2 linked regions of the Metallumcola ferriviriculae genome follow. The protein of the gene in region 1 interacts with the protein of each later gene in a pairwise test. Links are inferred from orthologs where the notes say so. Each region holds a gene or a part of one and is shown in the gene's direction. Other genes may lie near its edges. The genes, in order: recA and dprA.

Evidence for each region.
Region 2: the proteins of recA (region 1) and dprA interact in binary tests that used the Bacillus subtilis proteins (3 or more experiments, as listed by UniProt). The link is inferred for Metallumcola ferriviriculae from one-to-one orthologs.

What each region holds. Positions count from the first base shown.
Region 1 is NZ_CP121694.1:2,192,223-2,208,575, forward strand. The notes cover bases 9,065-11,980. They hold recA (recombinase RecA), read left to right. Parts: upstream 9,065-9,961; coding sequence 9,962-10,999; downstream 11,000-11,980. Other genes in these bases: MFMK1_RS10995 (metallophosphoesterase family protein), read left to right, coding at 9,065-9,708; MFMK1_RS11005 (regulatory protein RecX), read left to right, coding at 11,010-11,465; rny (ribonuclease Y), read left to right, coding at 11,750-11,980. In the rest of the region: MFMK1_RS10960 (FtsK/SpoIIIE family DNA translocase), read left to right, coding at 1-1,635; tRNA 2-selenouridine(34) synthase MnmH, read left to right, coding at 2,059-3,084; MFMK1_RS10970 (helix-turn-helix domain-containing protein), read left to right, coding at 3,097-3,978; 30S ribosomal protein S12 methylthiotransferase RimO, read left to right, coding at 4,005-5,309; pgsA (CDP-diacylglycerol--glycerol-3-phosphate 3-phosphatidyltransferase), read left to right, coding at 5,296-5,841; MFMK1_RS10985 (hypothetical protein), read left to right, coding at 6,080-6,610; MFMK1_RS10990 (AAA family ATPase), read left to right, coding at 6,603-8,090; more of MFMK1_RS10995, read left to right, coding at 8,302-9,064; more of rny, read left to right, coding at 11,981-13,288; MFMK1_RS11015 (hypothetical protein), read left to right, coding at 13,434-13,958; MFMK1_RS11020 (TIGR00282 family metallophosphoesterase), read left to right, coding at 13,993-14,769; MFMK1_RS11025 (stage V sporulation protein S), read left to right, coding at 14,900-15,160; MFMK1_RS11030 (dipeptidase), read left to right, coding at 15,287-16,231; MFMK1_RS11035 (PHP domain-containing protein), read left to right, coding at 16,231-16,353. UniProt on the Bacillus subtilis protein: Multifunctional protein involved in homologous recombination, DNA repair and competence.
Region 2 is NZ_CP121694.1:2,085,134-2,101,472, forward strand. What follows is about bases 3,215-6,116. They hold dprA (DNA-processing protein DprA), read left to right. Parts: upstream 3,215-4,075; coding sequence 4,076-5,158; downstream 5,159-6,116. Other genes in these bases: ligD (non-homologous end-joining DNA ligase), read left to right, coding at 3,215-3,994; topA (type I DNA topoisomerase), read left to right, coding at 5,246-6,116. Also shown: MFMK1_RS10440 (DUF1015 domain-containing protein), read right to left, coding at 1-596; MFMK1_RS10445 (YifB family Mg chelatase-like AAA ATPase), read left to right, coding at 798-2,324; MFMK1_RS10450 (alpha/beta-type small acid-soluble spore protein), read left to right, coding at 2,619-2,843; more of ligD, read left to right, coding at 3,104-3,214; more of topA, read left to right, coding at 6,117-7,336; methylenetetrahydrofolate--tRNA-(uracil(54)-C(5))-methyltransferase (FADH(2)-oxidizing) TrmFO, read left to right, coding at 7,350-8,660; tyrosine recombinase XerC, read left to right, coding at 8,733-9,641; ATP-dependent protease subunit HslV, read left to right, coding at 9,653-10,195; ATP-dependent protease ATPase subunit HslU, read left to right, coding at 10,195-11,595; GTP-sensing pleiotropic transcriptional regulator CodY, read left to right, coding at 11,621-12,400; rpsB (30S ribosomal protein S2), read left to right, coding at 12,584-13,321; tsf (translation elongation factor Ts), read left to right, coding at 13,457-14,110; pyrH (UMP kinase), read left to right, coding at 14,217-14,933; frr (ribosome recycling factor), read left to right, coding at 14,939-15,496; MFMK1_RS10515 (hypothetical protein), read left to right, coding at 15,499-15,705; MFMK1_RS10520 (DUF362 domain-containing protein), read left to right, coding at 15,727-15,897; uppS (undecaprenyl pyrophosphate synthase), read left to right, coding at 16,084-16,339. UniProt on the Bacillus subtilis protein: Protein that helps load RecA onto ssDNA during transformation. Binds cooperatively to circular ssDNA, is able to bridge different segments of DNA. Favors the loading of RecA onto SsbA- or SsbB-coated ssDNA and formation of RecA-DNA filaments.

The sequences.
Region 1 (16,353 bases):
ACGCGATCAGTTAATACGAATCAACAACCAAAAATTGTCGACCATCGCGAAGATAGTGGGATGGAAGGTGAATTACCAGGGGAAATTGACTCCGTGGATCTAGGCGAGGCCGTGGTTAAACCTACTAAGGGAAAAGAAACTGACTTTAGAGAAGATAATTCTCACAGCTCAGCTGGTAATGCTGAGCCAGATGGGGATATAGAGGGGTTTGCTTTACCACCAATTTCCTTATTGCAAAGACCTATGCGGTTAAAAAATCCTCGTATGAACAAGGATATATCCGATAAAATAAAATTATTGGAAGAGACTCTTGAGAGTTTTGGTGTTAAGGTTAAAGTTACTCAGGTTAGCAGAGGGCCTGCTATTACTCGTTATGAAATGCAGCCGGCTCCCGGTGTTAAAGTGAGTAAGATTGTAAACCTTGCAGATGATATTGCTTTGAGTTTGGCGGCATCTGATGTGAGGATTGAAGCACCCATTCCCGGTAAAGCTGCCATCGGCATAGAGGTTCCCAATAAGGAGGTTGCTGCGGTTCATTTTCGCGAAGTGTTAGAGACCCAGGATTTCTCACAATCAGTTTCTAAACTGACTGTTGCCTTAGGTAAAGATATTGCAGGAAACCCAATCATCGCAGATTTGGGCAGAATGCCTCACTTATTGATAGCCGGGGCCACAGGCTCCGGGAAAAGCGTCTGTATGAATTCATTAATTGCCAGTTTGCTGTATAAATGTAAGCCAAACGAGTTAAAATTTTTAATGATAGACCCCAAAATGGTTGAGTTGACTGATTATAATGGTATCCCTCATTTATTGGCCCCAGTGGTTACTGATGCTAAAAGGTCAGCGACAGCATTACGATGGATAGTTAACGAAATGGAAAATCGTTATGAATTATTTGCCGGTGCGGGGGTAAAGGATATTGATAGATATAACCACCTTAAAGCAAAAGAAAGCCCGGATGAGACCGGACCCGCGCTGCCGTATATAGTTGTCTTAATTGACGAACTAGCGGACCTCATGATGGTAGCGCCAGCAGATGTGGAAGATGCGATCTGCCGTTTGGCTCAGATGGCTCGAGCTGCAGGTATTCATTTGGTGGTAGCGACTCAGAGACCTTCAGTAGATGTAATTACAGGTGTTATCAAAGCCAATATTCCTTCTAGGATTGCCTTTGCTGTTTCATCCCAGACAGATTCCCGAACCATTTTAGATATGGGTGGGGCCGAAAAACTTATGGGTAGGGGCGATATGTTGTTCTTTCCTACAGGGGCGCCCAAACCAGTACGAGTCCAAGGAGTATTCGTATCGGATAAAGAAATTAATTCAGTCGTCCAATATTTAAAAAAGCAGGGCACACCCCAATATCAGGAAAACTTATTTCAGCATGAGACGGAAAAAAAAGTTGTAGAAGAGGTGGAAGATGAGCTGCTGCCTGAAGCTGCGAAGCTGCTTATCGAAAGCGGTCAGGCTTCAATCTCCATGCTGCAGCGCCGGTTACGCATTGGTTATACTAGAGCAGCTAGATTAATAGATATTATGGAGGAAAAGGGTATAGTTGGAGGGTACGAGGGCAGTAAGCCTCGGTCAGTCTTAATGACATTGGATGAGTATTACCGCACATTTAAGCAGGAATAAATGCTTCAAAAATCAAATCTCCGGTACGAAAATATCAACTTAACTCCGTGCCGGGTTTTCTTTTACCAGTCATAAGGCATAAGTCTTTTGGGGGGCATAAGTTCTACTAAGACTTCCGCACCCGTAAAGGATATGCCGTTCGACTAAGCAAAACTACCAAGTCTCTCGCTGCCTACGTCTAAAGGTTCGGCGGGAGCCAAGTTTAATTTACCTTAAAGAGGATGTTCAAAAAGTCCATCGCAGGTGAGCGGCGAATTTCTGCGTTGCTCAGTCTTTGAGACTGCTCACGTACGCCACCAGTACGCTCCGCGTCTGAAAGCCTTCGCGCCTTGAACTTCTTGCTCCTGCTACAATGGACTTTTTGAACACGCACTTAAAAGCTAAATCACTGATATAATTAATTAAGTAGAAAGAGGTTGACAAATGAAGGAAATTACTGTGGAAGACGCGCTCGAATCTCATCACATATACGTGGACCTGCGTTCGCCTTCTGAATATGCTGAGGACCATCTGCCTGGTGCTGTTAATCTGCCGCTATTCAACGATGAAGAGCGCGCGAAGGTAGGAACCGTCTATAAGCAAGAAGGGTCGCTACAGGCAAAAAGGCTAGGGCTTGAATTTGTTTCGCTTAAATTGCCTCGGCTAATCAAGGAAATAAGTGACCAGACAAAAGGTGGGCCTGTGGTTATTTATTGTTGGCGGGGTGGGCTTCGTAGTAAGTCCGTCAGTAATGTCTTAGAGATTATGGGTGTCCCAACGCGTCGTTTACAAGGGGGATATAAAGCATTTCGTCGGCATGTAAACAATTACTTCCAAGAAACCATACCCTACAAAATGGTAGTTATTCATGGTTTTACTGGTACGGGAAAAACGGATATAATCAAAATTCTGCAATCGATGGATTATCCTGCAATCGATTTAGAAGGTTTAGCAAATAACAGGGGCTCGGTATTTGGTGAAGTGGGTTTGGGTGAACAACCTGCTCAGAAGCATTTCGAGACGAGGATATTTTCCCAATTGACTGAAATACCCGTTGGCAGCACTATCGTTGTGGAAGGGGAAAGTAAAAGAATAGGTAAAAACTTCATTCCGGAGTCCTTTTTTAATGCCATGAAAAAAGGAAAAAAAATAATGGTTCAAGACGACATCAACAACAGGGTGAAGAGAATAATTTCCGAGTATAGTAAAGACACGCAGGAAAATCGTGATGCTTTAATCCATTCACTATCGTTTTTAACTAAACGAATTGGAAAATCGAAAGTGGAACAACTTACCGAAATGGTAATAGCAGGAAATTATGCTCCGGTTGTAGAATATTTATTAAATAATTATTATGACCCGCTTTATGCACATCCGTTTAATAAATCAGACGAATTTGACATTATTATTAACGGCGCTAATCCTGTGTTTGCTGCAAATGATGTGTTGCGGTATTTAAACTATCAATAGGGGGTATCCCTAATGGCCCAGATAGGGGAATTGTTGACACGAATTAGGACCAAGAAAGATTTGTCCCTGCGAGATGTGGAACAGGCAACAAAAATCCGCATTAAATATCTGCGTGCATTAGAGGCAGAAGAATTTGAGCAAATTCCCGGTGAGGTCTATGTCATAGGTTTCTTACGTACCTATTGCCGTTACTTGGGTCTTGATGCCGATCTAATTGTTAATGAATATAGAGACCAGACAAAGATGTATAATGACCATGATGATGAAACGGATGCCGCCGAAAAAAGTACCTCCGAATCTTTAATGCAGTGGAAAAGGAACATTAAGGTTGTGGCTGCAGTGTGTATAGGCATACTAATATTAGCGGGATCTGTTGGTATGCTACTCTATTCAAGTGATGACAATGGATCAAAACCTGCGGTATCAGAAAGCAGTACACCTGATTTATCTCCTAATAACGATGTTTCAAAGGACGGGTCGGGGTCAGAGCATGCTGGGAACGTGTCCAACGAAAAAAATGAAGACAAAGAAAGAGATGAAACTGTACTGGAGAAAACAACAACGGCACCCGGAATTAACGCTGAAATCACCGTCGAGGCAGAAAAACGCTGTTGGGTAAAGTTTACTGTGGACGGTAACAATACGTACACAGGTACAATCGTTGGTCCGCTTAGTAAAACTATTAATGCAGAAGATAATTTTGCAGCAGTTTTTGGAAATGCCGGTGCGGTTTCAATAAAGGTGAACGGCAAACAGATAACTGATATTGGCGGCGATGGTGCCGTTAGCCATATGCAGATGGAAATAACTAACTCCGAGACGTTAATAGTACGGATTAATGGAAAGGAAAAAATGGAAATTAAGATTTCTACTGAGAAAGTCAGTAATCAATGAAGAAATAGGGAGGCAATAAACCATTAATGACTAGTGTAAAAATTGAAACACTTGGTTGCTCTAAAAACCTTGTAGACAGTGAAATAATTTTAGGGTCATTGGTACATGCAGGTATGCATTTAGTGGATGATTGTACAAACGCAGAAATTATTATTGTAAATACGTGCGGGTTTATTGCCCCGGCAAAGGAAGAGTCTATAAATACAATTCTTGAAATGGCAATGTATAAGGAGAACGGGAAGTGCAAGAAACTGGTGGTAACCGGGTGTATGGTAGGGAAATATGGCGTGGAATTGGCCAAGGAAATTCCCGAAATTGACCTGCTGGCTGAAAGCAGCGATGTTACTAAAATCGTTGATGCCCTGGGTTTAAGAGAAACTAGTGCAAACAACGCTCTATTACGAACAGAGACCACAAATATGCAGCATACCCGTTATTTGAAGATTTCTGAAGGGTGTAATAATAATTGCACATACTGTACGATTCCCCAGTTAAAGGGTAATTACAAAAGCAGGTCTATGGAGGAAATAGTGAAAGAAGCTGAATTTCTTGTTCAATCTGGGGCAAAGGAAATTGTTTTAGTGGCTCAGGATACGACTAGGTACGGTGTTGATTTATCTGGTAAAAGAATGCTAGCAAAGTTAGTCAAAGCATTAGTAAAGATTGAAGGACTGGAATGGCTCAGAATGTTGTACTGCTATCCCAGTGAGTTTACGCCAGAGTTGATTAACATTATCGCGAATGAAGAAAAGGTATGTAATTATTTGGATATCCCGCTTCAGCATGTATCTGATGATATATTGAAGCGTATGGGCAGGCGTAGTGATAAAAAGCAGATAGTAAGTCTGCTAGAAACTCTCCGAAAAGAAATCCCCGACATTACAATCAGATCTACTTTTATCGTCGGATTTCCCGGTGAAACGGAGGGTGAATTTAACGAACTTTTAAGTTTTCTTAAATCTGCTAAATTAGATTGGGTTGGCGCGTTTACTTATTGGCCGGAAGCAGATACTGCTGCGGCAGAATTTCAGGACCAAGTTTCCCAGCGGGAAAAAGAAAAGCGGTTGGATATTTTAATGGAAATGCAGCGCCATATTACTGCGGACAAAAATAGCCAACTGATTGGCAAAAAAATTGATGTCATCATAGAAGGAATTTCCTCAGATTACCCCGAATATAAAGTGGGTAGATCTCAACGTCAGGCTCCGGAAGTAGATGGGATTGTCTACGTTACTACTTCAGTCGAGCCGGGAGAAATCATCTCGGTACGCATTACCGGTGTTTGGGGTGATTATGATTTGCTAGGAGAGGATGCGGGTGAATTTAGCTAATAAGCTGACCTTGGCACGGATATTTTTAGTACCGGTTTTTATGATAATTTTACTGGTACACTTAAGATACGGCGAATATATAGCTGCAGGCATATTTATACTGGCCGCCAGTACCGATGGCTTGGACGGATATATTGCCAGGTCTCGCAAACAAATTACCAGGTTGGGAAAATTGCTAGACCCATTGGCTGATAAGCTGCTTGTGACAGCAGCGCTGATATCTCTCGTGGAGTTAGACAAAATACCGGCCTGGATTGCTGTTTTGATAATAGGCAGAGAGTTTGCGGTAACAGGGTTGCGTACCATTGCTGCCGGCGAGGGAGTGATTATTGCAGCCAGCCGATGGGGTAAATTGAAAACTATTTCCCAAATAGTGGCTATTGTTGCCATCTTAATTCATGATTTTCCTTTCAATTACATTAACATACCTATTGGAGTAATTTCCCTTTATGTAGCAGTAATATTTACACTATGGTCAGGTTTTGACTACTTCCATAAGGCAAGAAAGCTGCTACGAGGGTCACTCAAATAAGAACCTTTTAATTTAACTTTTGGAAGCAGGCATGGTCTGCTTCTTTTTTAATTTATCAAAAAGTATAAGTACGTTCTGATAAATGGGGATTGTTAAGGGGGGGTATGCTCCCGTATAATTGTGGTGCTTACTCCTAGAACGTATACTGCACATTAGGTTTCCAAGGATTACATAAGCATTATAGCGTTCCGTTATGCTATACTATATTAGTATTAAGTATTTATCGGAGTGATATACCTTGAAATTTAATGGCTTGAATCTTACAAAAATTGTGGTTGTATTATTGCTTTGTCTGGCTCTATTATTTGGCGGGCAGTATATTTACCGACATATTGTCCTTGATAAACCAATGGGAGAGGAGCTTACTGCGGTTGAAGGGGTAAAGGACTACCGGGTGGTTTCTGCGGGCGGCGAAAAGGAAATTGTCTTAATAATGTCACCGTTGAACAATCTTCAAGAAAGTTTTTTGAAGGCCCAGGAAATTGTCTACAAAGTTTATTCGGACCAGACCCGTGTTAAAGTTAGTGATAATACTAATGACATTCTTCAAGAAGTATGGTATCAAAGTCAATTTACAGTCTACGAGGGTATTTATTCTGGACACTTTGTAGATATGAAACATCAGCTAAATGATATTGCAGCACAGTATTCCAAAGTACAAATAAGAGCATATGTGGATAATGAAAGAGTATATTTTCAAGCGGTAGTTGGAGAGCACTTTCTATACCGTGTAATAAATCGGGAATATGGAGGTGATCCTGTTGCTTAAAGAAGTGCTGATTGGGACTAGTATAGCATTCTTGGTATTTCTCGCCGCGGCAGGATATGATATTGTCCCATTACTACTTCTGGCAGGTGTGGCAATGATGTTTTTTATTGTTGCGGATAAGAAGGGGCTGGGTCAGGGTCGTCGATTTGAAGATTATTCGGCCAAAACTACCATTGGTTTTGATCAAATAGGCGGCCAGCAGGCTGCGAAACAGGAGTTAACAGAAGCATTGGATTTTATTATTAATCCGCAAAAGGTTGAAGAATTAGGGATAAGACCGTTAAAGGGAATTATATTATTAGGTCCACCCGGCACAGGGAAGACTTTGTTGGCAAAAGCTGCAGCAAATTATACCGATGCAGTTTTCCTAGCCGCGTCAGGCAGTGAATTTGTGGAGATGTATGCAGGCGTAGGGGCTCAACGGGTAAGAAAGCTGTTCCAACAAGCTCGGGAGATGGCAGTGAAAGGAAAAAAAGACCGGGCAATACTCTTTGTTGACGAAATTGAAGTATTAGGTGGAAAAAGAGGTAGTCATGGCAGTCATTTGGAATATGACCAGACACTAAACCAACTTTTGGTAGAGATGGATGGATTAAAAGCTAATGACGACGTGAGGGTTTTGCTGATTGCTGCTACCAACCGTGCTGACATGCTTGACGAAGCATTGATGAGACCAGGAAGGTTCGACAGACAGGTGAAAGTACCTTTACCTGATAAGGATGGCAGAAAAGAAATTCTTAAAATACATTGCACGAACAAGCCGATTGTGACGGATGTTGATTTAGACCAGGTGGCGAAAGATAGTTATGGTTTTTCCGGGGCACACCTTGAAAGTGTGGTTAATGAGGCAGCCATTATGGCTTTTAGAAATAATATGCAAGCCATTATTCCGGAACATTTTCGCGAGGCAATCGACAAGGTTATGTTAGGGGAAAAATTAGATAGAAAGCCCACCAGTGAAGAGGTGGAGAGGATTGCGGTCCATGAGACAGGGCACGCACTAATAAGTGAAATATTACGGCCGAATTCAGTTTCCCATCTGACGATTACTTCTCGGGGCAACGCCTTGGGCTATATGCGTCAAACGCCCCAGGATGACCAATACCTTTATACGAGAAAACAATTGGTTGACCAAATTAAAGTATGTGTCGCCGGTGCCGAGGCAGAAAAACTAATCCTGAACGGCAGCAGTACCGGTGCTGGAAACGACTATCAACAGGCTGTAAATTTAGTCTACAAAATTATCAGTGTTGGTTTATCTTCCCTCGGCATAGTAGATATGGAGAATGCTGATAAGGGTTCTATTACCAGCGAAATGAACAGCATTCTTAATGAGCAAAATCATGCAGTTAAAGAGATGTTAAATCAATATCACCGACCATTGGTTGCTATATCTCGTCGACTTATGACAGATGAGCATATTTCCGGTCAACAACTACGACAGTATTTGCAGGCAGACCAGGCAAATGCATCTATTTAGGCCATTCAACCAGTAGAAGCCCAACTAGGGCTTCTACTTTTAATCCATCCAATAGCAGTTATTTTTGATTTTTAGCTATTAGGTTATATATTTAATGGTTTTTTTGTGATTGATTAACCTCAAAAGTGTTAAGTTCGATTAATATGCATAGTAAGAACGAATAATGGGTTTTTCACTGGGTGCATACTAATCGTAGATTGAGGTGACGATATTGCAAAGATTGCGATTGATGCATAAAAACCAATGGGCAAATCTGTTTATGGCTTTAGTCGGGGCTATTTTAATAGTTAGTATTTTCGGTCATATGCAGTTTCAGGTGGAGGCTTTACAGTTTAACCTCTCCATGCAAATATTTGACCACGGAGTAACTGAGATAATAATTCCGCCAGTTGGTACAATTAGTGCCAAAACCCACGCCACCCCGTTGCGCTTTACTATCCGATTAGTTAACATTGATATGGGATTATTGCGTCAATTGCTGGATAAATCTCCGGGACAAGAAAAACTTATAGCCAAATTAGAAACAGAATTACTACGTACATTAAGGATATTTATCTTAAGGATATTACTTTTAGCTGCCCTGGGCGGGATGTTTGGAGTTTTTTTACTACGCCGAAAAAGGGCAGCTACATATATCCGTGGCGCTATTACTGGAGTAATACTGATGGGGTTATTGCTGTTTGGCAGTTATAATACATATAATACTGACAGCTTTTTGACACCAAAGTATGAAGGAATATTAAGCGCAGCACCGTGGATGGTAGGGCTGGCTGAGAAGGCATTGGGTAAAATTGATAAACTAGGCGAACAAATGCAAGTAATGGCAAGTAACCTTTATGATTTATTTGAAAAAGTAGATACACTGCAGCCGGTAGGAAGTCAAACAGATACCTTGCGTTTACTGCATATTTCTGACATGCACAATAATCCGGCCGGGTATGATTTTGTTCAACAAATAGTGCGGGACTTTAAGATAGATGCGATTCTTGATACCGGGGACTTATCGGATTTTGGCAGCCCTTTGGAAGCAAAACTGGTTTCGCGATTAGAAGATTTAGATGTTCCGTACATGTTTGTCTCGGGTAATCATGATTCGCCGGCGATTGTTGAAGCTATGAAAAACTTAAAAAATGTTGTTGTTCTAGAAGGAACAACTTACCAGCTGAAAGGTTTGAAAATTTTTGGCTTCGGTGACCCTGCAGCAGTTTCTACCAGCATCACTCCTCCCAATCCTAAACTCGTTGATGAATATGTAGATTCTATCCAGACAAAATTTGAAAAAAATATACCAGTTGATTTAATAATGATACATAATCCCGGTATTGCACGAGAGTTTGCCGGCACGGTACCTGTAATCCTCCACGGGCATGACCACAAATTAAAATTACGGGACATTGACGGAACCCATATAATCGATGCCGGTACCAGTGGTGCCGCCGGTATCAGGGGCTTACAAACCAATAAGGAAGTACCATATTCAGTAGTGCTGCTGCATTTTAAAAAAACTAAAGACGGATATCGACTTATAGCAGCTGATAGTATTAAAGTATTTAATCTACGCAGTGGTTTCCAATTAGAACGCACCCTTTTTAGTGATGTGAACGTGATCGTAAAATAGAAAGCAATAAATTGTGTGTTGTTGCTTAGTAAAGGGTATATTATTTTGGTTAACTAAAGGGGATTGTCCAAGGGGACTAGAATTAATTATTAATAAGAAGAAGCTAATTGCGGGTACCTTTTTGGTCGCTAAATGTCGTGTATAGGTTTGAAATAGAATAAACTTGGATAAATAAGAAATTTAAATTGACAGTGTTTACCAAATGATTTATAATTATAGCGAACAAATGTTCCTTTAGGGAGTGATTATTAAAATGAGTGAGAAACAAAGGGCTTTAGAAATGGCGTTGGGTCAAATCGAAAAACAATTTGGCAAAGGATCAATAATGAAGTTAGGGCAATCCACGGCAAAACTCAACATTGATGTAATTTCGACAGGCTGTTTAGCAATGGATATGGCTTTGGGGGTTGGAGGTGTTCCTAGAGGCAGAATCGTAGAAGTCTATGGGCCTGAATCTTCGGGTAAAACCACTGTGGCGTTACACATAATTGCTGAGGCCCAAAAAAATGGAGGAACCGCGGCATTTATTGATGCAGAGCATGCTCTGGACCCTCTGTATGCAAGAAATTTGGGCGTTGATATTGATAACTTACTAGTATCCCAACCTGATACGGGTGAGCAAGCTTTAGAAATAGCCGAGGCCCTGGTGCGCAGCGGCGCAATTGATGTAATTGTCATTGATTCGGTTGCTGCCCTTGTGCCGCGAGCGGAAATAGAAGGCGAAATGGGCGATGCACATGTGGGATTACAAGCCCGGTTGATGTCTCAGGCTTTGCGAAAGTTGTCCGGTGCCATCAGTAAATCTCATACAACAGCAATTTTTATTAATCAAATTCGTGAAAAAGTAGGGGTAATGTTTGGTAGTCCTGAGACCACTCCAGGTGGCAGGGCATTAAAATTTTATGCCTCGGTAAGACTGGATGTGCGCCGTATTGAAACCCTAAAACAGGGTCAGGAAATGGTTGGCAATCGCACCCGGGCAAAAGTGGTTAAAAATAAAGTAGCCCCTCCCTTTAAACAAGCGGAATTCGATATAATGTATGGTCAAGGCATTTCTCAAGAAGGATGTATTGTGGATATTGGGGTAGAAATGGGCGTTATACAGAAAAGCGGAGCATGGTATTCCTATGGAGACGATCGATTAGGACAAGGCAGGGAAAATGTACGTGAATTCTTAAAAGATAATAAGGACCTTAAAGAGGAATTGGAATCAAAGGTTAGAAAGGCAATTAGTGAAAAATTGGGTTTGCCTGTTGCAGAAGAAAAGGTAGAACAAGCAGAGGCTAACTAAGGGTGTGCCTATGTCCGACAAAGTGATGGCAGCAGCACTGAGGTTACTTAATTTTCGTTGGTATACAGAGTCGGAATTGATTGACAGGCTTAATCGAAAGGGTTTTGAAAGTGACGAGATTAATAATGTAATGACTGAACTTAAGTCTTTGGGTTACGTAGACGACAAACGATTTGTAGATCAATGGGTTTCCCAAAGAAAAAGGTTAAAACCAATGGGGAAGATTCGTATAAAACATGAATTGCAAGCTAAAGGTGTTCAGCGGGAGGTAGTAGATAAAGTGCTTGAAGAAATGCTTCCCCAGATTGAAGAACATGACATTGCACTGTCACTAGCGGACAAGAAACTAAAGAAGAACCCACGAATAGAGTGGCGCAAACTGGCGGCATTTTTAACAAGAAGGGGATTTTCCTGGGAAATAGTATCCCGCGTTGGCAGAGAGCTTGACATAAACAACCAAAAATAATACAATGATTTTGGGAGAAACTAGGTTTAGCCGACTGCCTTAGTGCGGGTTATATATAGATTAAAGTAAACTGGTTTATTGATAGGTGTTTTGTCTATAATTAGTGTTTCAATACTTTAATCTGAATAAGTATGCTTATTTGCATGCATACCCGTTATATGGTATTGGTATGGCCGAGTTTCTAACTCGGCCTTTTTTGTTGGTAAGACTGACTCCCAACGTATTACATGTCTATGTTAATGCATTAGTTATTAAAAATTTTTTGAGAATAGGAGGTGAATGCTATGGATTTAATTCCCATATTGATAGCGATTATACTTGGTCTTATCGGATTCGCAATAGGGTACTTTCTTAGAAAATATTTAGCCGAGGCTAAAATTGCTTCTGCGGAACAGGCAGCAGAAAAAATTATTGGTGAGGCCCAAAAGGAAGCTGAGGCTAAAAAACGGGAGTCCTTACTTGAGGCTAAAGAGGAAGTACACAAACTACGCAGCGAAGTAGAAAAGGAAAACCGTGAACGACGCAGCGAGCTTCAACGCCTGGATCGGCGCCTGGTACAAAAGGAAGAGGCGTTGGATAAAAAGAGTGATAGTCTTGAAAAGAAAGATGAAGGGTTACAGAAAAAACTTGAAGATGCTGATAACCTAAAAATCGAATTAGAGAGTCTTCACCATAAACAGGTAACAGAATTAGAACGGTTATCCGGATTGACTTCCCAAGAGGCAAAAGATATTTTGCTGACGAACGTCCAAGAAGAAATTAAACATGAAAGTGCAATAATGATTAAAGAAATGGAAGATCAGGCCAAGGCAGAAGCGGATAAACGATCTAAAGAAATTGTAACAATGGCTATCCAACGTTGCGCAGCAGACCATGTGGCAGAAACAACTGTATCAGTAGTTACTTTGCCTAACGATGAAATGAAAGGCCGAATCATCGGGCGTGAGGGACGCAATATTAGAACATTGGAGACTCTTACTGGCATAGATTTGATTATTGATGATACTCCGGAAGCTGTTATCCTTTCTGGTTTCGATCCAATTCGCCGCGAGGTTGCTAGAATCGCGCTTGAGAAACTAATATTAGACGGCAGAATTCATCCTGCGCGTATTGAGGAAATGGTTGAAAAAGCGCAAAAAGAAGTTGAACAGCACATTCGCGAAGAAGGTGAACAAGCTACATTTGAAACCGGTATTCACGGTCTTCATCCAGAATTGGTTCGGCTGCTGGGAAGACTTAAGTACCGTACCAGCTATGGACAGAATGTGTTAAAGCATTCCATTGAGGTTGCTCATTTGGCATATATGATGGCCGAAGAGCTGGGTATGGATTCGCAATTGGCTAAGAGAGCAGGTTTGCTTCATGACATTGGTAAAGCTGTTGACCATGAAGTTGAAGGTCCACATGTTAAAATCGGGGCAGATTTGGCGAAGAAATATCGTGAAAGCAGCGATGTGGTGCATATTGTTGGCGCGCACCATGGAGATATTGAAGCTGAAAGTATGGAGGCAGTACTGGTTCAGGCTGCTGACGCTATTTCAGCTGCAAGACCCGGAGCCCGAAGAGAAACTCTTGAATCTTATATTAAGCGACTGGAGACATTAGAAGAGATTGCTAACTCCTTCGAAGGTGTTGAAAAATCTTTTGCTATTCAAGCAGGTCGGGAAATTCGTATTATGGTTAAACCTGAACGGGTGGATGACGCTTCATCGCCACAGGTGGCTAGGGATATCGTAAAACGAATCGAGCAGGATCTTGAGTATCCTGGACAGATTAAAGTAGTGGTAATCCGAGAGACCCGCTCGGTAGATTATGCAAAATAGAGTGAATTTGAATACAACGGTCCTTCGGGACCGTTTTCCATTTCTGCGATAAATATCAGTGGAAAGTTTCATCACCCGATGCAGGAAAAGCGACTATAACTAAAGAACATTACTTAAACAGTATTTGATAGGGCAGGTGAAATTAATGGGGCTGCAGTTTCGTAATGGTGAGGAAGTTTCAGATAGTATAGGCCTTCTTATATCAATCTTAGTACGTTACCCGGAAGTAGGTACTATAAATTTTGACCCAAAACACAATGTATTAAAGTTTACGTTTATTCTTTCCCATAGAGTTACCGAGGACCAGATAGAAGTTTTTTCAAAAGAATTTAAAGAATGCGTCGAAACTTTCAGCCATATTGCTGATACCGTTTTACGGGACAATAGGTTAATCTGCTGGGAACATGATGAGGTTATGCTTATAGAAGTCTATCGTGATGTGGAAAGCCTCAGTCAAGACGAAATCGCCATGCTGATCTCCTTGCTTTACAAACACTTCTTAGGAATATTAGTTGCTGATGAAAATGATTCCTTTTTTGAATATGATTTAGATTATCAGGAAGAGTTAATTAGTAATATTTTGGAAAGTATAGAAATGGGTACGGAACTCCCCGAAGGAAAATTAATTGCGTTTCGTGACGACGGTAAAGTAATGGTATTCAATAAGTAGCCACTATATTGCATGAACACAGGAGGATGTAGTTTTGAATATAATGATGATTGGTGATATTGTTGGGCGCCCTGGAAGGAATATTGTTCGTCAAATTCTTCCTGAACTACGGCGGGATTACGCAATAGACTTGGTAATAGCGAATGGTGAAAATATTGCCGGTGGTATTGGTGTCACCCGAGAGACGGTCGCCGAACTTTACAACTCTGGAGTAGATGTGATTACAACGGGTAATCATGTTTGGGATAAGAAAGATGTATTTAATTTCATCGACCAGGACCAGTACATTGTTAGACCTGCCAATTACCCACCAGAAACGCCCGGAAAAGGTTATACAATTATAACCATTGACAATGTAAACGTCGCTGTAGTCAGCCTGGCCGGCAGGGTTTTCATGGAGCCGTTAGACTGTCCTTTTCGTACAGCAAAAGACAAACTTGATAGTATTCATAATAAGGCAGATGTTTTTATCGTTGATTTTCATGCCGAAGCAACATCAGAAAAACAGGCCTTAGCTTGGTTTTTAGATGGGCGGGTTTCTGCTGTTTGCGGCACCCATACACATGTTCAGACTAATGACGCCCGCATTCTGCCGGGAGGCACAGCCTTTATAAGTGATGTCGGCATGACCGGTCCCTATAATTCGGTATTAGGCGTGGACAAGGATTTGGTAATAAAGAAGTTTACTGGACAGCTCCCAGTAAGGTTTGAGGTTGCCAACGGACCCTGCCAGTTTAATGCGGTAATTGTTGAGGTTGATATTTGTCTTGGTAGAGCAAAAGAGATAGAAACGGTTAATTTTGTCCGATAAAAAATTTTTTGTTTATATTATGAGAATATTTAAAAAAATCTTAATATAAAAAAGGAATTTTTTAGTGTGTGCTAGAATATACAGATAATAGGGGTAATATATCATTGAAACAATCAAGGAGGTCTAATCTATGGAAGTGTTGAAGGTTTCAGCAAAATCGAGTCCAAATTCTGTTGCAGGCGCTTTAGCTGGTGTTTTAAGGGAACACGGCGGCGCTGAATTGCAAGCTATTGGTGCCGGTGCGCTTAATCAAGCAGTTAAAGCGGTAGCTATTGCCCGAGGTTTCGTTGCTCCTAGTGGTGTTGATCTGGTTTGTATCCCCGCATTTACAGATATAATGATTGATGGTGAAGAGAGAACTGCAATTAAATTAATTGTGGGGCCTCGCTAAGTAAAAGTTTTTAAAAGACCTGTTTGTTTACAAAAGACAAGCAGGTCTTTTGTTTTGCTATTTTTTCAGTTTTATGGTTTACTTTTTGCTATGTGCTTGTAATAATACTGTTAAGAAGGTGATATTTTGAATGCATTTATCGTGGATACTCATTGTGATTCTGTCAAATGGCTTGCGCAAGGTGTCAGTTTGAGAAACCATCCAGGTCATTTGGATTTAACCCGCCTTAATTCCGCTGTAAAGCTCCAATTTTTCGCAATGTTTGTTGAAAGCAGTTACAAACCTCAGCGCGCGATGGAGCGCACATTAGAATTAATTGACTTATCTTTGCAGTCAATGGAGCAAAATAAAGATGTCCTTACTATGGTGAATACCCGGGAAGATTTGCAGCAATTGACCACGGCTAAAACCTGCGGTGCCCTGCTGGCAATTGAAGGCGGTGAGGCTATCATAGATACCTATATGGTGCGTCACCTTTTTCGCCTTGGAGTTAGAAGTATCGGTTTGACTTGGAATCAGCGCAACCGACTGGCAGACGGTGTATTAGGCGGTTCCGGCGGCTTGACTCAATTAGGTAAGAAGGTGGTAAAAGAAATGAATGCTTTAGGTATACTGGTAGATGCGGCCCATATGTCACCTAAATCATTCTGGGATGTGTTGCGTACCTCCAGCCAGCCAATAATAGTATCTCATGCCAATTGCCGCGCACTGTGTGATCATGTTCGCAATCTTACAGATCTACAGATAAAGACTTTGGCAGCTCAAGATGGAGTTTTTTGTTTGACATTTGCCCCTGATTTCCTCAAAGAAAATGGCAGTACAATTGACGATCTCCTTGACCATATAGCGTATGCCGCGGATTTAATAGGTCCTGAACATATAGGTATCGGATCTGATTTTGATGGTGTAGATAGCTTACCTGAAGGTCTTAAAGGTGTAGAAGACTATTATAAAATATACCAGGGGTTAGAGCAACGCGGCTTTTCTGAAAGTGAATGCCAAGCAATTTCAGGCGGGAATGTAAGAAAATTACTGATGCGGATACTACCGAAAGAGGTGGGTAAAAGCTGATGGTAGTGGATTTGCATACCCATACTACTGCATCCGATGGTGCAGTTAGCCCTGAAGAGTTAGTCAAACTAGCATTGACAGCCGGGCTGCATGCTATTGCAGTTACTGACCATGATACCGTA
Region 2 (16,339 bases), 110 kb from region 1 along the record:
TTGATGACATCAATGTCTGTCACAGCCCAAAGCCTATGAATTACGCCGGTGCTGTCAGAAACCGTGCAATCAGGTTCCTTGGATTGACATACCTTTAAAAGCAATTTCTGAGATGATTTCTCCTCTTCGTCGTAAAGACCAAAAATCGGGCTAAAATTCGCCTGACAGGATTCTAATAGGAGTTTGCGGTCGGTCTTAGCTTTTGGAAGGGTTTCCTCATGCGGAAGAACTTCGCCGCGTCCGTAATCCACACATTTTAGACCGGTAATGAAACCGGTACGATTATAGGTATTTCCATTGATTGAAAACTCCTGGCGGTAAAGGTATAAACTGGGAGTGCTGTCTTGAACCAAAATGCCATCACGCTGCCATTGCTTAAAAATCTCTGATGCTCGAGTATAACGGTTATTATCAGTATCGTCATCGGGGTAAGTCTTTCCTAACTCTAAACGAATTATATTGTAGGGATGCTGTTCATAGAAACGATTCTGTGCTTCAGGTCCTATTACATCGTATGGTGGGGTGGTTACTTCCTCTAAGTGTGCTACCATTTTAGGATTGTAACGTAGACCTTTAATTGGGACTATTTCCGCCATTTTTTTCCTCCTTCTTATGTTTGCAGTTATTTTATTATATCTTGACATTAAATTCAACTCAATGAATTAAGCATTAAATTCCTGAAATAATTAGCTAGCTACTAAATTAGGGATAAAAGGCATTTGTGAGAAGGTTAATGGAAAATTTTGTAGAAAAATACCACTAAGAATCTAATGCGATAAAGGTGTGGGTGTTTTCATATGTTAGCGATAGTTGAAAGCTGTTCGTTAATTGGTATTTCCGCTTGCTTAATAAAGGTGGAAGTGGATGTATCATTGGGGTTGCCTGGCTTTGAAATAGTCGGTTTGCCCGACGCTGCAGTTAGGGAGGCAAGAGACAGGGTTAAAGCTGCCATCCGTAACAGCGGTTTTCGTTTCCCTGATCAGAAAGTTACTGTAAATCTGGCACCGGCTGATATAAAAAAAGTTGGTCCTTTTTTTGACCTGCCCATTGCCTTAGCTATATTGGCTGCTAACGGACAGCTAAATTTAGACGCTCTTTGCGGCAAGGTATTTGTAGGGGAGCTGTCTTTAGAGGGAACCGTTCGAGCAGTTTCCGGTATATTACCCATGTCATTAGCATTATCACAGCTTGGTAAAGATTGCTTTTTTGTGCCAAAAGTTAATGCTTGGGAAGGTGCACTAGCTAATAACATACGGGTTTACCCGGCAGAAAGCCTACGGCAATTGGCGATGGACTTTAATGAGGGCTTAGCTCTTACACCTGCTGAGCCTAAGCGGCTTGATGATTGTAACAAAGAATTGGATCCGGATTTGGCTGATGTAATAGGGCAAAGCGGTGCGAAACGCGCAATGGAAATTGCAGCAGCTGGTGGTCATAATCTTTTAATGGTGGGACCGCCAGGCTCCGGTAAAACTATGTTGGCTAAAAGATTACCTTCAATTTTACCGTCATTGACCAGGCAGCAGTGTATTGAAATCACCCAGGTGTATAGTGCTGCTGGGCAATTAAATCCTGTTTTCCCGTTGATTACTCGGCCGCCTTTTCGTGCACCACACCATACTGCATCTTCCGCAAGTATTATCGGTGGTGGCCGTATACCTAAGCCAGGTGAGATTAGTTTGGCTCATAACGGGGTACTGTTTTTAGATGAGCTGCCGGAATATCGTAAGGATGTGATAGAATCCTTAAGGCAGCCATTGGAAAATGGTAATGTGGCAATATCCAGGATCTCAGCAACTGTTGATTACCCAGCTGAAATTATGTTGATTGCAGCAATGAACCCCTGTAAATGCGGCTTCTTCGGAGACCCTTCCAGACAATGTACCTGCAGTGACTATGAGGTCGGACGTTATCGAAGTCGTGTTTCCGGTCCTGTACTAGATCGGATAGACATTCAAATAGAGGTGCCCAGAATGGCCTTTGATGAAACTAGAGTTGTAAAGACATCGGAATCTTCTTCACAAATTAGGTCACGGGTTATCAAGGCAAGGGAAGTACAAACCTGGCGATATAAAGGTTTAGGATTTTATACAAACAGTCAATTAGATGTCAAGGCCCTTAAAAAATGGTGTAAAGTGGATAAAGAAGGAGAAAACTTACTGAGAATTTCATATGACCGCTTGGGCTTAAGTATGCGCGCCCATCATCGAATTTTGAAAGTCGCAAGAACTATTGCAGACCTTGCTGGGCAAGAAGAGATATCAAGCAGTCATTTGGCGGAAGCAATTCAATATAGAAGTCTTGACAGAAGTAACTTGCAATAAATAATTCGAAGTTTTTTACCAAGAAAAATGATTTAAAGTGCGTGTTCAAAAAGTCCATTGTAGCAGGAGCAAGAAGTTCAAGGCGCGAAGGCTTTCAGACGCGGAGCGTACTGGTGGCGTACGTGAGCAGTCTCAAAGACTGAGCAACGCAGAAATTCGCCGCTCACCTGCGATGGACTTTTTGAACATCCTCTTAAAGAAACTTTGGCAACCATAAACAATTATGCCTTTAATTATTCACCATAATTTTTCGCCTCCGGGAAAAACTAATACCAATTAAAGGAGGTGATAATGATGGCTCAAGGACAACAAGGGAAGAAACATGTAGTGCCCCAGGCTCACAAGGCTTTAGATAATATGAAGTATGAAATTGCCGGTGAACTTGGCATTCCTGTTTATCAAGGTTCAGAAGATTATTGGGGCGAAATTTCGTCCAGGGACTGCGGTTCAGTTGGTGGACACATGGTAAGAAAAATGATCCAGATGGCGGAACAACAGCTGTCAACCACGACAAAATAATTAATTTTACTAACTCTAACCGGGTCATCTCCCGGTCTTTATTTTTGTTGTGTTAAAAAATTGATTTAACAGAAATAATATATTTAACATGAATAAAATAATATTATAACTAATAAAACGGTGGGGGTGAAGCCGTGACTAATGGAATGAGAATTGTCGCTGCACTGGTTACTGGAGTTGCTCAGTTATTTGTTTTTTACTTAGTTTTGTTTAAAGTTGGTGAAAAAATTAAGAAAATAAATTAATCGGAGTGGAAATAATTGAAGGAATTTATTTATAATACAGACGATGTAAATGTTACGCTTAAAAACTTAGAGAAAAAGTTCTGGCCTAATGATAATTTTAGTAAAGGCGATCTGCTTAACTATTACGACAAAGCAGGTCCTTTTCTTCTGCCCTACATTAAAAAGCGACCTTTTACCATGAAACGATATCCCGATGGCATAGACGGGAAGCATTTTTTTCAGAAGGACTGCCCGGATTATGCACCAGACTGGTTGGGAAGAGTTGCGATGGGTAAACGTGAGAAGGTCATTGATTATATTATCATAAATAAAGTGGCGGACATTCTTTGGGTGGTAAATCAGGGGTGTATCGATATGCATACCTGGCTCGCATCTTATACAAACCCGACGAAGCCCGATATAGCGGTTTTTGATTTGGATCCAGCTGAGGGGTCAACTTGGCAAGATGTCTTGAGCATGGCAAAAATCATCAGAGAAGCCTTAGAAAGCATTCGATTGATGGGTTATCCTAAGACCAGCGGATCAAAAGGGTTACACATTTATATTCCTATCCAACCGCTGTACAGCTACTCTCAGGTTCAAAATTTTATTAGGGGATTGGCAGAAATGATTGCCTCGGCCTATCCGGAAAAGGCTACAACTGCTCGCAATATTAAAGACCGTAAAAATAAGGTATATATTGATTATCTTCAAAATGGGGCCGGTAGAACAATGGCTTCAGTGTTCAGCGTACGCCCGGTACCGGGCGCGACCGTTTCAATGCCGATCTCCTGGGAGGAAGTAGAGCAGCGCAGTATTCATCCATATCAATTTACTATGACTAATGTTTTGGACCAGATAAGAGAAAGGGACACGCTTTTTCAGGGTGTACTCACCAAAAGACAGAAACTGCCGCCGATTCATTAGCATGAATTTTTTTCAATAAGAAGGAAATTGCCCTTCTACCCCGAAAGCATTGAAAAAAGGTTTTCGGGATGGGGAGCGTTTATGAAGGATATTTGTTGGCTGGGTTTAAGTCAAGTACCGGGTTTTGGTCCGAGGTCATTAAAGCAGCTTCTGCAGGAATTCAGCAGTGTTGAAGAGTTATGGACATGTTCTGCTGAACTGTTGCGCCAAACAGCAATATCTCAGGCGCAGATTGAAACCTTTTTGCAGTTCCGAAAGAATTTTGACCCGCACAGGGAGACTGCACTGCTTTTAGAAAACGGAATTTATTTTATCCATCTTGATCATCCCGATTACCCGGAAAGGCTGACATGGCTTTACGACCCACCACTGGTGCTTTACTACCGTGGGGATATTACTATATTAAAGGATGAGACAATCGGGGTGGTTGGTTCCCGCAGGGCCACTGCGTATGGTGCAAAGGTGGCCTATAACTTAGCGTCTGACCTAGCATCCAGTGGGTTAGTTATTGTCAGTGGAATGGCTCGTGGCATTGATACAGCAGCTCATAAGGGCGCTCTAGGTGCCCAGGGCAAGACTGTAGCGGTTTTGGGTTCAGGCGTGGATATTTGCTATCCTAAACAAAATAAAGAGATTTATCAGGAAATTTGCACCAAAGGTTTGGTAATATCGGAATTTCCTCCTAATACTCCTCCCGAAGCGAGGAATTTTCCTATTCGGAACCGAGTTATTAGTGGTTTGAGTTCTGGAGTAGTAGTGGTAGAGGCTGCAGAAAAAAGTGGTAGTTTGATTACGGCTGATCTGGCCTTGGAACAGGGGAAAGACGTCTTTGCGGTACCTGGTCCGGTTAACAGTGCCAATAGTGTTGGCACTAACAGATTATTAAAGCAAGGGGCACTTCTAGTCGAAGACGCTGATGATGTACTAAATCAATTGGGTTTCAGCAGCGGCCTGTGGAAGAATAATGCTCCGGGTAAAAAAGGAGTTCTACTTACCGCTGAGGAAGAAGAAATAATATCTTTGCTTTGCGGCGGACCAATACATCTTGAACAACTGGCGGGAGATATAGGCCATTCTATGGAACGTCTACAGTCGTTACTATTGTTTCTTGAAGTAAAGGGATTGGTTAAGAAGTTGCCAGGCAGTTATTATCAGGCGATTTAATAATTTTTAACAAATAGTTATAATTAACCTTATCCATGTTTATAATGATTAACGACATTTAATCGTAAGAATTTGAGGTGAAGATTTTTGGCAAAGACACTTATAATTGTGGAATCGCCGGCGAAGGCAAAAACAATTTCCAAGTTTCTAGGAAGAAATTATACAGTAAAGTCCTCCATGGGGCATGTTAGAGATCTACCGCGCAGTCAATTTGGTGTAGACGTTGAACAAAGGTTTGAACCTAAGTATATCACCATTCGCGGTAAGGGCGAGTTATTAAAAGAACTTCGTCAAGCTGCAGAGAAAAGCGACAATATTTTGCTGGCTCCTGACCCGGACAGAGAGGGAGAGGCAATTGCCTGGCATTTGGCCCATGCGTTAAAGATGGAAATAGATCAAAACTGTCGCATCCAATTTAATGAGATTACAAAAGGTGCCGTAACTAATGCAGTGAAACATCCTCGAAAAATTAATTTTGATTTGGTGGATGCTCAACAAGCTCGAAGAATTCTGGACCGGTTGGTTGGCTACAATCTTAGTCCTTTGCTGTGGAGAAAAGTCAAAAAAGGATTAAGTGCTGGTAGGGTGCAATCAGTGACAGTTAGATTAATATGTGACCGTGAAGAAGAAATTAACGAATTCGAACCAGAAGAATATTGGACACTAGATGGCGTTTTTCAAGTTAAGACAGAAAAGCTAGAAGCTAAGTTAGCAAAGCTTGAAGGTAAAAATATTGAAATAAAATCCAGGCAGGATATGGAGCGAGTGCTTGCCGAATTGCAGGATTGTACCTATATTGTTGACGATATTAAGAAGCGGGATAAAAAGCGTAATCCTGTTCCACCTTATACCACCAGTAGCTTACAACAGGATGCTTACCGGAAATTGAATTATACTGCCAGAAAAACAATGCGTATTGCTCAACAATTGTATGAAGGTATTAATATTGGCAAAGAAGGTGCTGTGGGTCTTGTTACTTACATTCGTACGGATTCTACGCGCATTGCAGAGTCTGCTCAACAAGAGGTCCGGGACTATATCAAGGAAAGGTATGGAAGTAGATATATTCCGGAACAACCGCGCCAATTTGGTAACAAAAAATCTGCTCAAAACGCTCACGAGGCTATCAGACCAACAGATATAGGGCGTGTTCCGAAAGAAATCAAAGAATATTTGTCTCGGGATCAATATCGTTTGTACACTTTGATTTGGAAAAGATTTTTAGCCAGCCAAATGAGCTCTGCTCTGCTAGAAAGCACTACTGTACTGATTTCCGGCGGAAAATATCTATTTAAGGCAACGGGGTCAATTATCAAATTTGCCGGCTTTATGGAAATCTACATTGACGATGATGAAAGCATTCAAGAAAAATATGACTTGCTGCCCGAGGTTAACATAGGGGCCAAGCTCGAATTAGACCAATTAATTGATAAACAGCATTTTACTCAACCGCCGCCGCGCTATAGTGAGGCATCTCTGGTTAAAACTCTTGAAGAATTGGGTATTGGTAGGCCAAGTACCTATGCACCTACTATAGAGACCATTATATCTCGGGGTTATGTGGCACGTGAGGAAAAGCAGTTTCACCCCACTGAACTTGGCCTAGTGGTAGTACAGCTTTTAAAGGAATACTTTCCCGATATAGTGGATGCTGAGTTCACGGCTAGTTTAGAAACAGAATTGGATGAGGTTGAGGAAGGTCATAGGGACTGGCGTGACGTGATGGAATATTTTTATGGCCCATTCAAAGAGTTGCTTGATAAGGCAGAAGAAGAAATGGGTCAGGTGGAAATAGAAGATGAGGTATCTGATGTTCTATGCGAGAAATGTGGCCGCAATATGGTAATAAAATTTGGTCGTTACGGCAAATTTTTGGCTTGTCCCGGGTTTCCCGATTGTCGAAACACAAAACCACTTTTGGAAGAAATCGGTGTCAAATGCCCCCTTTGCGAGGGTAAGATTGTGGGACGACGCAGTAAAAAAGGACGTAAATTCTTTGGCTGCAGTAATTACCCTGACTGCAATTTTATTTCCTGGGCAAAGCCGGTGGAAGAGCGCTGCCCGGAATGTAATACATATATGGTGGAAAAGCAATCAAAGAAACATGGAACAAGGGTAGAGTGTGGAAATAAAGAGTGTACTTATCGCCGTCAAGTCAAAAAACAGGCCGAACAGTAGGAGTTGGAATTTTATGCAAATTACCGTAGTAGGCGCTGGACTAGCAGGAAGCGAAGCGGCTTGGCAAATAGCGAAGAAACAAATTCATGTAAAATTAGTTGAAATGAGGCCGAAGAAAATGACTCCGGCTCATAAAACAGACTTTTTTGGAGAATTGGTTTGCAGCAATTCTTTAAGAGGTACGAGTTTAACCAATGCAGTAGGCTTACTAAAAGAAGAACTGCGGGAAATGGACTCTTTAATCATGGCATGTGCGGACAAACACAGGGTTCCCGCTGGTGGAGCGTTGGCTGTGGACCGGGAAGCCTTTGCTAAGGAAATAACTGATAGAATTTGGGGCAACCCGTTTATAGATGTAGACTTAAGTGAAGAAATGGAAGTGCCGAAAGGGCCGGTTATTATCGCCACCGGGCCCTTAACATCAGAAAAGATGGCGTCGGCAATAAGTGTGTTGACCGGCGAAGAATATTTATACTTTTATGACGCAGCAGCCCCGATTGTCGCGGCTGAGAGCATTGATTACCAAAAAGCATTCCGAGCATCACGGTATGATAAGGGCGATGCAGATTACATTAATTGTCCCCTTGATCAAGACGAATATGCTCAATTCCATCAAGAGTTAATCAGTGCTGAACTGGCGCCAGTTAAAGAGTTTGAAAAGGAACGCTTTTTTGAAGGGTGTATGCCGGTGGAGCAGCTAGCTAAACGAGGATATCAGACACTTTTATTTGGCCCGATGAAGCCGGTGGGGTTAGTTGACCCGAAGAGGGGTAAGGAACCTTTTGCAGTGGTACAACTGCGGCAGGACGATCGGGCGGCTACATTGTATAATATAGTTGGATTTCAAACACATCTTAAATGGCCCGACCAAAAACGGATTTTCCGCCTGATACCGGGACTTGAACAAGCAGAATTTGTTAGATACGGGGTAATGCACCGCAATACATTTGTCAATTCACCACGGTTACTTAAAGAAACCATGCAGATGAGCGAAAAAGAAGAAATTTTTTTTGCTGGGCAGATTACTGGTGTTGAAGGCTATGTGGAGTCCACGGCAAGTGGTTTAGTAGCAGGACTGAACGCGTCATTGTTTGTCAGTGGCAAATCATTGTTATCTTTTCCTCAGGATACCGCTATTGGTGCTTTATGTGCTTATGCATCGGAGGCCAACGCTAATAAATTTCAACCTATGAATATTAACTTTGGTTTATTACCGCCTTTAGGGGAAAAAATAAAACCAAAGTCACGTAAAAACGAAATGCTGGCAGAAAGAGCATTAGCCAGTCTGGCGCAATTTAAGGCAGCTAAAGCTTTAACCTTTTAGTCACTGTTATAATGCTTGTCAGAAGCTTGTGAATATGTTAACATAATAATGTTTAGCTGGAGGATTATAGGGATGACTAGCATGGAGGAGGCATTAGATGCCTTCCAAATTTATTTAAAGGTACATAAAAATTGTTCGCCACTGACTAATATTGCCTACCAAAAAGACATTTTTCAGTTCAATCTTTTTACGGCAGATATTCTTAATAAAGAGCCTTCCCAAGTCAGGCCCTCCGAAATTGATTATCGTATTATCAGGCAGTTTCTATCTTGGTTAATACGAGGCGGTTGCAAGAAGACTACAGCGGCAAGGAAATTGGCCGCATTACGTTCATTCTTCCGCTATTTGAATCAGGAACAAGTGGTTGAAACGAATCCGGTTTTAATGATAAAGACTCCGAAACAGGACAAAAAGCTGCCATCCTTTTTATATTATGAAGAGGTCATTGAACTTTTGAAAGCGCCGGATGAAAGAAATGCTCTCGGCATTAGGGACAAAGCCCTACTAGAATTCATCTATTCATCCGGAGCTAGGGTAAGTGAAGTGGCATTACTAAAGTTAGACTCCGTAGACGTTTCTTTGGGGTATGTTAGGGTTATGGGGAAAGGGGCTAAGGAGCGTTTAGTCCCTTTCGGCAGCAAAGCTGCAGATGCTATTTCTACTTATTTAAAAGAAGCCAGGCCTAAATTAACCCTTTCAAGGTCCGGAGCCCTATTCGTTAACTATCGAGGAGATGCGCTAACTGTCAGGGGTATGCATTACATCGTGGACAAGTACGTAAAACAATTGGCGTTAGCCAAAAAAGTTTCGCCACACACATTACGTCACTCATTTGCTACGCACATGCTGGATCAAGGGGCGGATTTACGTGTGGTTCAGGAACTGCTAGGACATATTAGTTTATCTACTACACAAATTTATACTCATGTGACCAAAAAACGGTTAAAAGAAGTATATCAAAACACTCATCCACGAGCGTAAGGGGGGGAATTATGTTTCACGCCACAACAATTGTTGCAGTTAAAAAAAATGGCATAGTGGCCATGGCCGGCGACGGTCAGGTAACCTTTGGTGATAAGACGGTCATGAAACATGGTGCAAAGAAACTTCGCCGTTTATACAATGGTCAAGTAATTGCCGGATTCGCAGGATCTGTAGCCGATGCGTTATCATTGTTTGATATGTTTGAGAAAAAGCTTGAAGAGTACTATGGAGATTTAATTAGAGCGGCAGTAGAAATGGCCAAAGAGTGGCGCACCGATAGGGTTCTTCGTAAGCTTGAGGCATTATTGTTGGTGTCAAATAAAGACAATCTTTTAATAATTTCCGGCACCGGTGAGATTATTGAACCTGACGATGATATTGCTGCTATTGGATCTGGCGGTGCATATGCATTGGCTGCTGCTAGGGCACTGGTTAACAATACCAATTTACCTGCTGATATTGTAGTGAAAGAAGCGTTATTGACAGCGGCGTCTATATGTGTGTTTACTAATGATAACATTACTGTGGAGCAGCTAAAGGGGGGACGCTAATGGAAAATTTGACGCCTCGGGAAATAGTTCGGGAATTGGACAGGTTTATAGTGGGGCAGTCGGAAGCTAAGCGATGTGTAGCGGTAGCTTTAAGAAACCGATATCGGCGTAAAAGATTGCCCGAAGATATGCAAGACGAAGTATTACCAAAAAATATCATAATGATTGGGCCTACCGGTGTAGGCAAGACGGAAATTGCTAGGCGGTTGGCCAAACTGGTAGGAGCACCTTTCATCAAAGTTGAGGCTAGTAAGTTTACCGAGGTAGGTTATGTTGGGCGAGATGTGGAATCCATGGTCCGCGACTTGGTGGACACAGCAATAAGGATGGTAAGAAATGAAAAAATTGGCAGTGTTCTATTTGAAGCAGAAAAGCTTGCTGAAGACCGCATCTTAGATATTATGGCCCCCATGCCGCAAAACGATAAGCAGGAGAGTAATCCGTTGGAATTTTTCTTTCCCAACAAAAACAAACAGGAAAGTCAAGGGGATGAACTATACCAGCAGAGACTAAAAAGGGCTGAAGAAAAAAGAGATATCCTGAAAGAAAAGTTGAAACGATGCGAAATGGAGGATGAAACCATTGAGGTGGAGGTAAGCGATACTCGCCCACAGATGCTGGAGGTTTTCTCCGGATCAGGCATGGAAGAGCTAGGTATTAATCTTCAGGACATTTTAGGTGGGATGATGCCTAAGAACAAAAAAAGACGTCGAGTTAAGGTTAGAGAAGCCAGACAGATTTTATCTCAGGAAGAGGCTCAGAAATTGATAGATGTTGAAGAAGTCAATAATGAGGCAATTCATAGAGTTGAGCAAGAAGGAATTGTGTTTCTGGATGAAATTGATAAAATTGCTGGAAAAGATAGTTCCCAGGGGCCCGATGTGTCTCGGGAGGGGGTACAGAGGGACATTTTGCCAATAGTGGAAGGGTCAACGATAATGACTAAGTACGGTGCGGTGAAGACTGACCATATTCTTTTCATTGCCGCTGGAGCTTTTCATGTTTCCAAACCTACCGATTTAATTCCAGAACTACAGGGACGTTTTCCCATTAGAGTGGAGCTGGAAAGCCTCGATCAGGAGGATTTTTGCAGAATTCTGACTGAACCGCATAACTCTTTAATCAAACAATACATAGCACTTCTGGAAGTAGAAGGAATAAAAATTAACTTTAAAGAAGATGCTATTGCTAGTATTGCTAGTATTGCTTTTCAAGTAAATACACGTATGGAAAATATCGGTGCGAGGCGCTTACATACAATTTTAGAAAAATTGTTGGAGGAAATTTCTTTTAATGCTCCGGAATTTGGTACCAAAGAAGTTGTTATTGACAGTGCATATGTGGAAAACAAACTTGCTGGTATCGTAAAGGATCAGGATTTAGCTAGATATATCTTATAGATTTTTTAGGGGGATAGATAAAAAAATGAAAACACTGTTAGAAAAAACACGAAACATTAATAAGTTGCTGCAAAAAGCAGCGGGGAACCCTGTTGATTTTGAGGAAATGGCGACGGTACTATCGGAAAACATTAATGCAAATTGTTATATCGTAGGGCGGCACGGAAAAATATTAGGATATACTTTTATGGAAGGGTTTTCTTGTGCCATTATGGAAGATATAGTTACCAAATCCGAACGTTTTCCGGAAGAATATAATGAAGAATTATTGAGAACGCATGAGACAAAAGCCAACTTCAACCAGATTGCCAATGCATGTATTTTTGAAGAAGACCAATGCCTTTTTAATAATAAGTTGGTCACCATTGTTCCAATTAACGGAGGCGGACAAAGGTTAGGCACATTGGTACTAGCAAAATTCAATGTCCAGTTTACTAATGAAGATTTAATCCTAGCTGAATATGGGGCAACGGTTGTAGGCATGGAAATATTAAGGTCAAAGGCGGAGAGAGTGGAAGAAGAAGCAAGGAAAAAGGCGGCAGTGCACATTGCCTTGGGAACACTTTCATATTCAGAGATGGAAGCCGTGGACCATATTTTTGAGGAACTTGATGGTAGCGAAGGGGTATTAGTTGCCAGTAAAATTGCCGACCGGGCGGGCATTACCCGTTCTGTAATTGTGAATGCTTTACGCAAGTTTGAAAGTGCCGGGGTGATTGAATCGAAATCATTGGGCATGAAGGGCACCTATATTAGGGTTTTGAATGATAATTTATTAAATGAAATCAAAAAATTGAAGCATTAAATTCTAACTCGACATTTTCAACAAACTTTTCAAACATTAGCTTGTGGCCGGCAGAAAATTTTGCTATACTTATACATGGTGTCTAAAACACACGCTTTCGGGATTTCTTCGGGGGTGCCTACAAAAGGTTCCGAAGAAAGACGAACGAAGCGGAGGAAGAAAACCAAGGGAGGAGGTGTAACCGTGGGTGTGATTTCCATGAAACAATTATTAGAATCCGGGGTTCACTTTGGTCATCAGACCAGGCGCTGGAATCCTAAAATGGCTAAGTATATTTTTACTGAGCGTAATGGGATTTACATTATTGATTTGCAGAAAACCGTCCGCATGATTGAAGATGCGTACAATTTTGTTCGCGAAATAGTTGCAGATGGACAAAGTGTTCTCTTTGTCGGAACTAAAAAGCAGGCACAAGAGTCCATTCGTGATGAATCCGAACGTTGTGGCATGTATTTTGTAAACCAGCGTTGGTTGGGTGGCATGCTCACTAATTTTAAGACTATTCGTCTGCGGGTTGATAGACTGCATGAATTAGAGCGCATGGAAGCTGAAGGCATGTGGGATGTACTGCCTAAAAAAGAAGTTTCTCATTTGAATGGAGAAAAAGAAAAACTGGAGCGGTTTCTCGGTGGTATTAAGGACATGAAAAAACTACCTGGAGCACTGTTCATTGTTGATCCACGCAAAGAAAAAATTGCGGTAGCTGAGGCTCGTCGTATCGGTATTCCAATAATTGCTATTGTTGATACCAACTGCGATCCCGATGAGATCGATTACGTTATTCCTGGAAATGACGATGCTATCAGAGCAGTAAAACTGTTAACCAGTAAAATGGCTGATGCCGTTATTGAAGGGTCCAACAGTGTTGAGACTGAAGAGAAAGCTGAAGCAGATAATGCGGCTAAGGCGGTAGCAGAATAATTACAGCCCCTCCTTAGGAGGGGCACTATTTTAATGTAGAGAAATGAATAATTTCCTCGGACAAGATAAGCGATTACCTCAATGCGCCTAAGGCGATGAAATCGATTTTCTTGCTAATCGGAAGGGAGGATACAAATGATATCTGCAAAACTTGTTAAGGAATTGCGCGAAAGTACCGGTGCTGGGATGATGGATTGCAAAAAGGCACTGCAAGAAACTAATGGTGACTTGGACAAGGCCGCTGAATTCTTGCGCGAAAAGGGTTTGGCTGCTGCTGCTAAAAAGGCTGGGCGCGTTGCTTCTGAAGGTGTTGTAGAGTCTTACATACATGGCAACGGTCGTATTGGCGTATTAGTAGAAATTAATTGCGAAACTGATTTCGTGGCTAAAACCGACGATTTTAAAGAAATGGCCAGGAACATTGCCATGCAAGTTGCGGCAGCTAATCCTATGTATGTCAAAAGAGAGGACGTACCTAAGGAGCAGGTTGACAAAGAACGATCAATATTGAAAAGTCAGGCCTTAAACGAAGGAAAACCTGAAAAAATTGTTGAAAAAATGGTGGAAGGGCGCTTGGACAAGTTTTTTAAGGAAATATGCTTGTTAGAGCAGGAGTATATCAGAGACCCAGACAAAACAGTAGGGGATCTGATTACTGAGAAAATTGCTACCATTGGTGAAAATATAAGTATTCGCCGTTTCTCCCGATTTGAGCTTGGGGAGGGCATGGAGAAAAAAGAAGATGATTTCGCTGCCGAAGTGCAAGCTATGACGCAGCAAAAAGGCTAAGAGCACACTCGTTTGTGCTCTTTTTTAAAAAAAATAATGGCCGAATGAAAGGATTTTACTTGTTCGTGTAGAAAGAATTATTGTCATAAATGGAGGTAGGCCATTGATGAATGAGCCGAAGTATAAGCGTGTGGTGTTGAAACTTAGCGGTGAGGCATTGGCTGGAGGTAACGAATACGGCATCAGTCAAGAGACCTTAAATTCCATTGCTAAGCAGGTTGAACAGGTGAAAGATGCTGGTGTTGATGTAGCAATTGTTGTTGGCGGTGGAAACATTTGGCGTGGGGTTGCCGGCAGCGCTAAGGGGATGGATAGGGCTACAGCAGACTATATGGGTATGCTTGCCACGGTGATTAATTCCTTAGCACTGCAAGATGCTCTTGAAAACCATGGTGTAGATACGCGGGTACAAACCGCCATCGAGATGAGACAGATAGCAGAACCGTATATACGTCGAAAGTCAATTAGACACATTGAAAAAGGTAGAGTCGTGATTTTTGCGGCGGGTACTGGTAATCCGTATTTCTCTACTGATACTACTGCCGCTTTGCGGGCTGCAGAAGTTGAGGCCGAAGTAATTTTGATGGCTAAAAAGGTAGACGGTGTATTTGATTCAGATCCGGTCCAAAACCCTGGTGCGAAAATGTATAAAGAGCTAAGTTATATTGAGGTTTTAAATAAGGGTCTAGGGGTTATGGATTCAACAGCTGCTTCGCTGTGTATGGATAATAAAATTCCGCTGATAGTTTTTAATCTCAACCAAGAAGGTAATATTTTGAAAGCTGTTATGGGTAAGGCCATAGGAACTTATGTAGGGAGGTAATCCTGGTGGTTGAAAAAATCGTAAATGATGCCAAAAACAGGATGGATGGTGCTATTGAGGTTTTAAAGGGCGAACTGTCAACTCTGCGTGCCGGAAGGGCTAACCCAGCTCTGTTGGACAAGATTCAAGTGGAATATTATGGAGTACCTACACCGTTAAATCAAGTAGGTAATATCTCTGCACCAGAACCCCGCTTGTTGTTGGTACAGCCGTGGGATAAAAGTATCATAGGGGAAATTGAAAAAGCTATCTTAAAATCTGACCTCGGTCTTAATCCAAACAACGATGGTAACGTAATTCGTATTGCTATTCCCCAGCTAACTCAAGAAAGACGGCAAGAACTAGTGAAATTTGTTAAGAAAAAGGGAGAAGAAGCTAAGGTTAGTGTGCGAAACGTTCGTCGAGATGCAAACGAGCAGCTGAAAAAGGAAGAAAAAAACGGTGACATTTCTGAAGATGACTTGCGTGGAACATTAGATGACGTACAGGAGACAACTAATAAACATATAGAAATGATTGACCAGGTTGTTGAACATAAAGAAGCAGAAGTGATGGAAGTTTAGCTATGGTGCATATCTCCACAGTCGTGGCAATGACTCTTGATGAAGCAGAAAAAATATTATACAATGAAGATGTGCGTGTCAAGATTGTCCGGGCTGAACCGAAAAAGAAGTCATCCGGTGAGGGTGAACTGCGTGTAATTCGGCAGAGAGAAATCGGTGACAATCTTCACGAACTTATAGTCTCATATGAAAGTTATTCTCACAATTGAATTGAAAGGAGGTGGCAGCAGATGGCTATTAAGATTACCGAAGAATGCTTAGCATGCGGTACTTGTGCCGATGAGTGTCCTGTAGGTGCTATTATGGAAGGAGATGACATCTTCTCCATTAACGGTGATGAGTGCACTGAGTGTGCCACTTGTTTAGAGTCCTGCCCAACTGGCGCAATTATTGAAGAATAATATCTCGAACCCCCTCTAAATGAGGGGGTTTCATTAAATATATGGAGTTGTCTGTTAATGGTAATCGCCTCTACCCAGAGGTTGTTTGAGGGGTGCTCCTTATGGTTAAATCCCTTTTATCAGAATGGATATGCTATATTAAAGATTAGGATGGCGTAATGGCTGATGGCACAAGGAGGAACTATTGTGTTGTTTTTTAAAAAAGACAAGGAATCGGCTACCCAAATCGGCCCTGAAAATTTGGACAGCAGTTTACTGCCTAGACATGTAGCAATTATTATGGATGGTAATGGTCGATGGGCCCACGAAAAAGGACTGCCCAGAGCAGCTGGTCACCGGGCAGGGGTTGAATCCCTACGAGTTGCAGTAGAAACTTGCCGTGAATTAGGGATTTCCTATCTTACAGTTTATGCGTTTTCTACGGAGAACTGGAAGAGGCCAA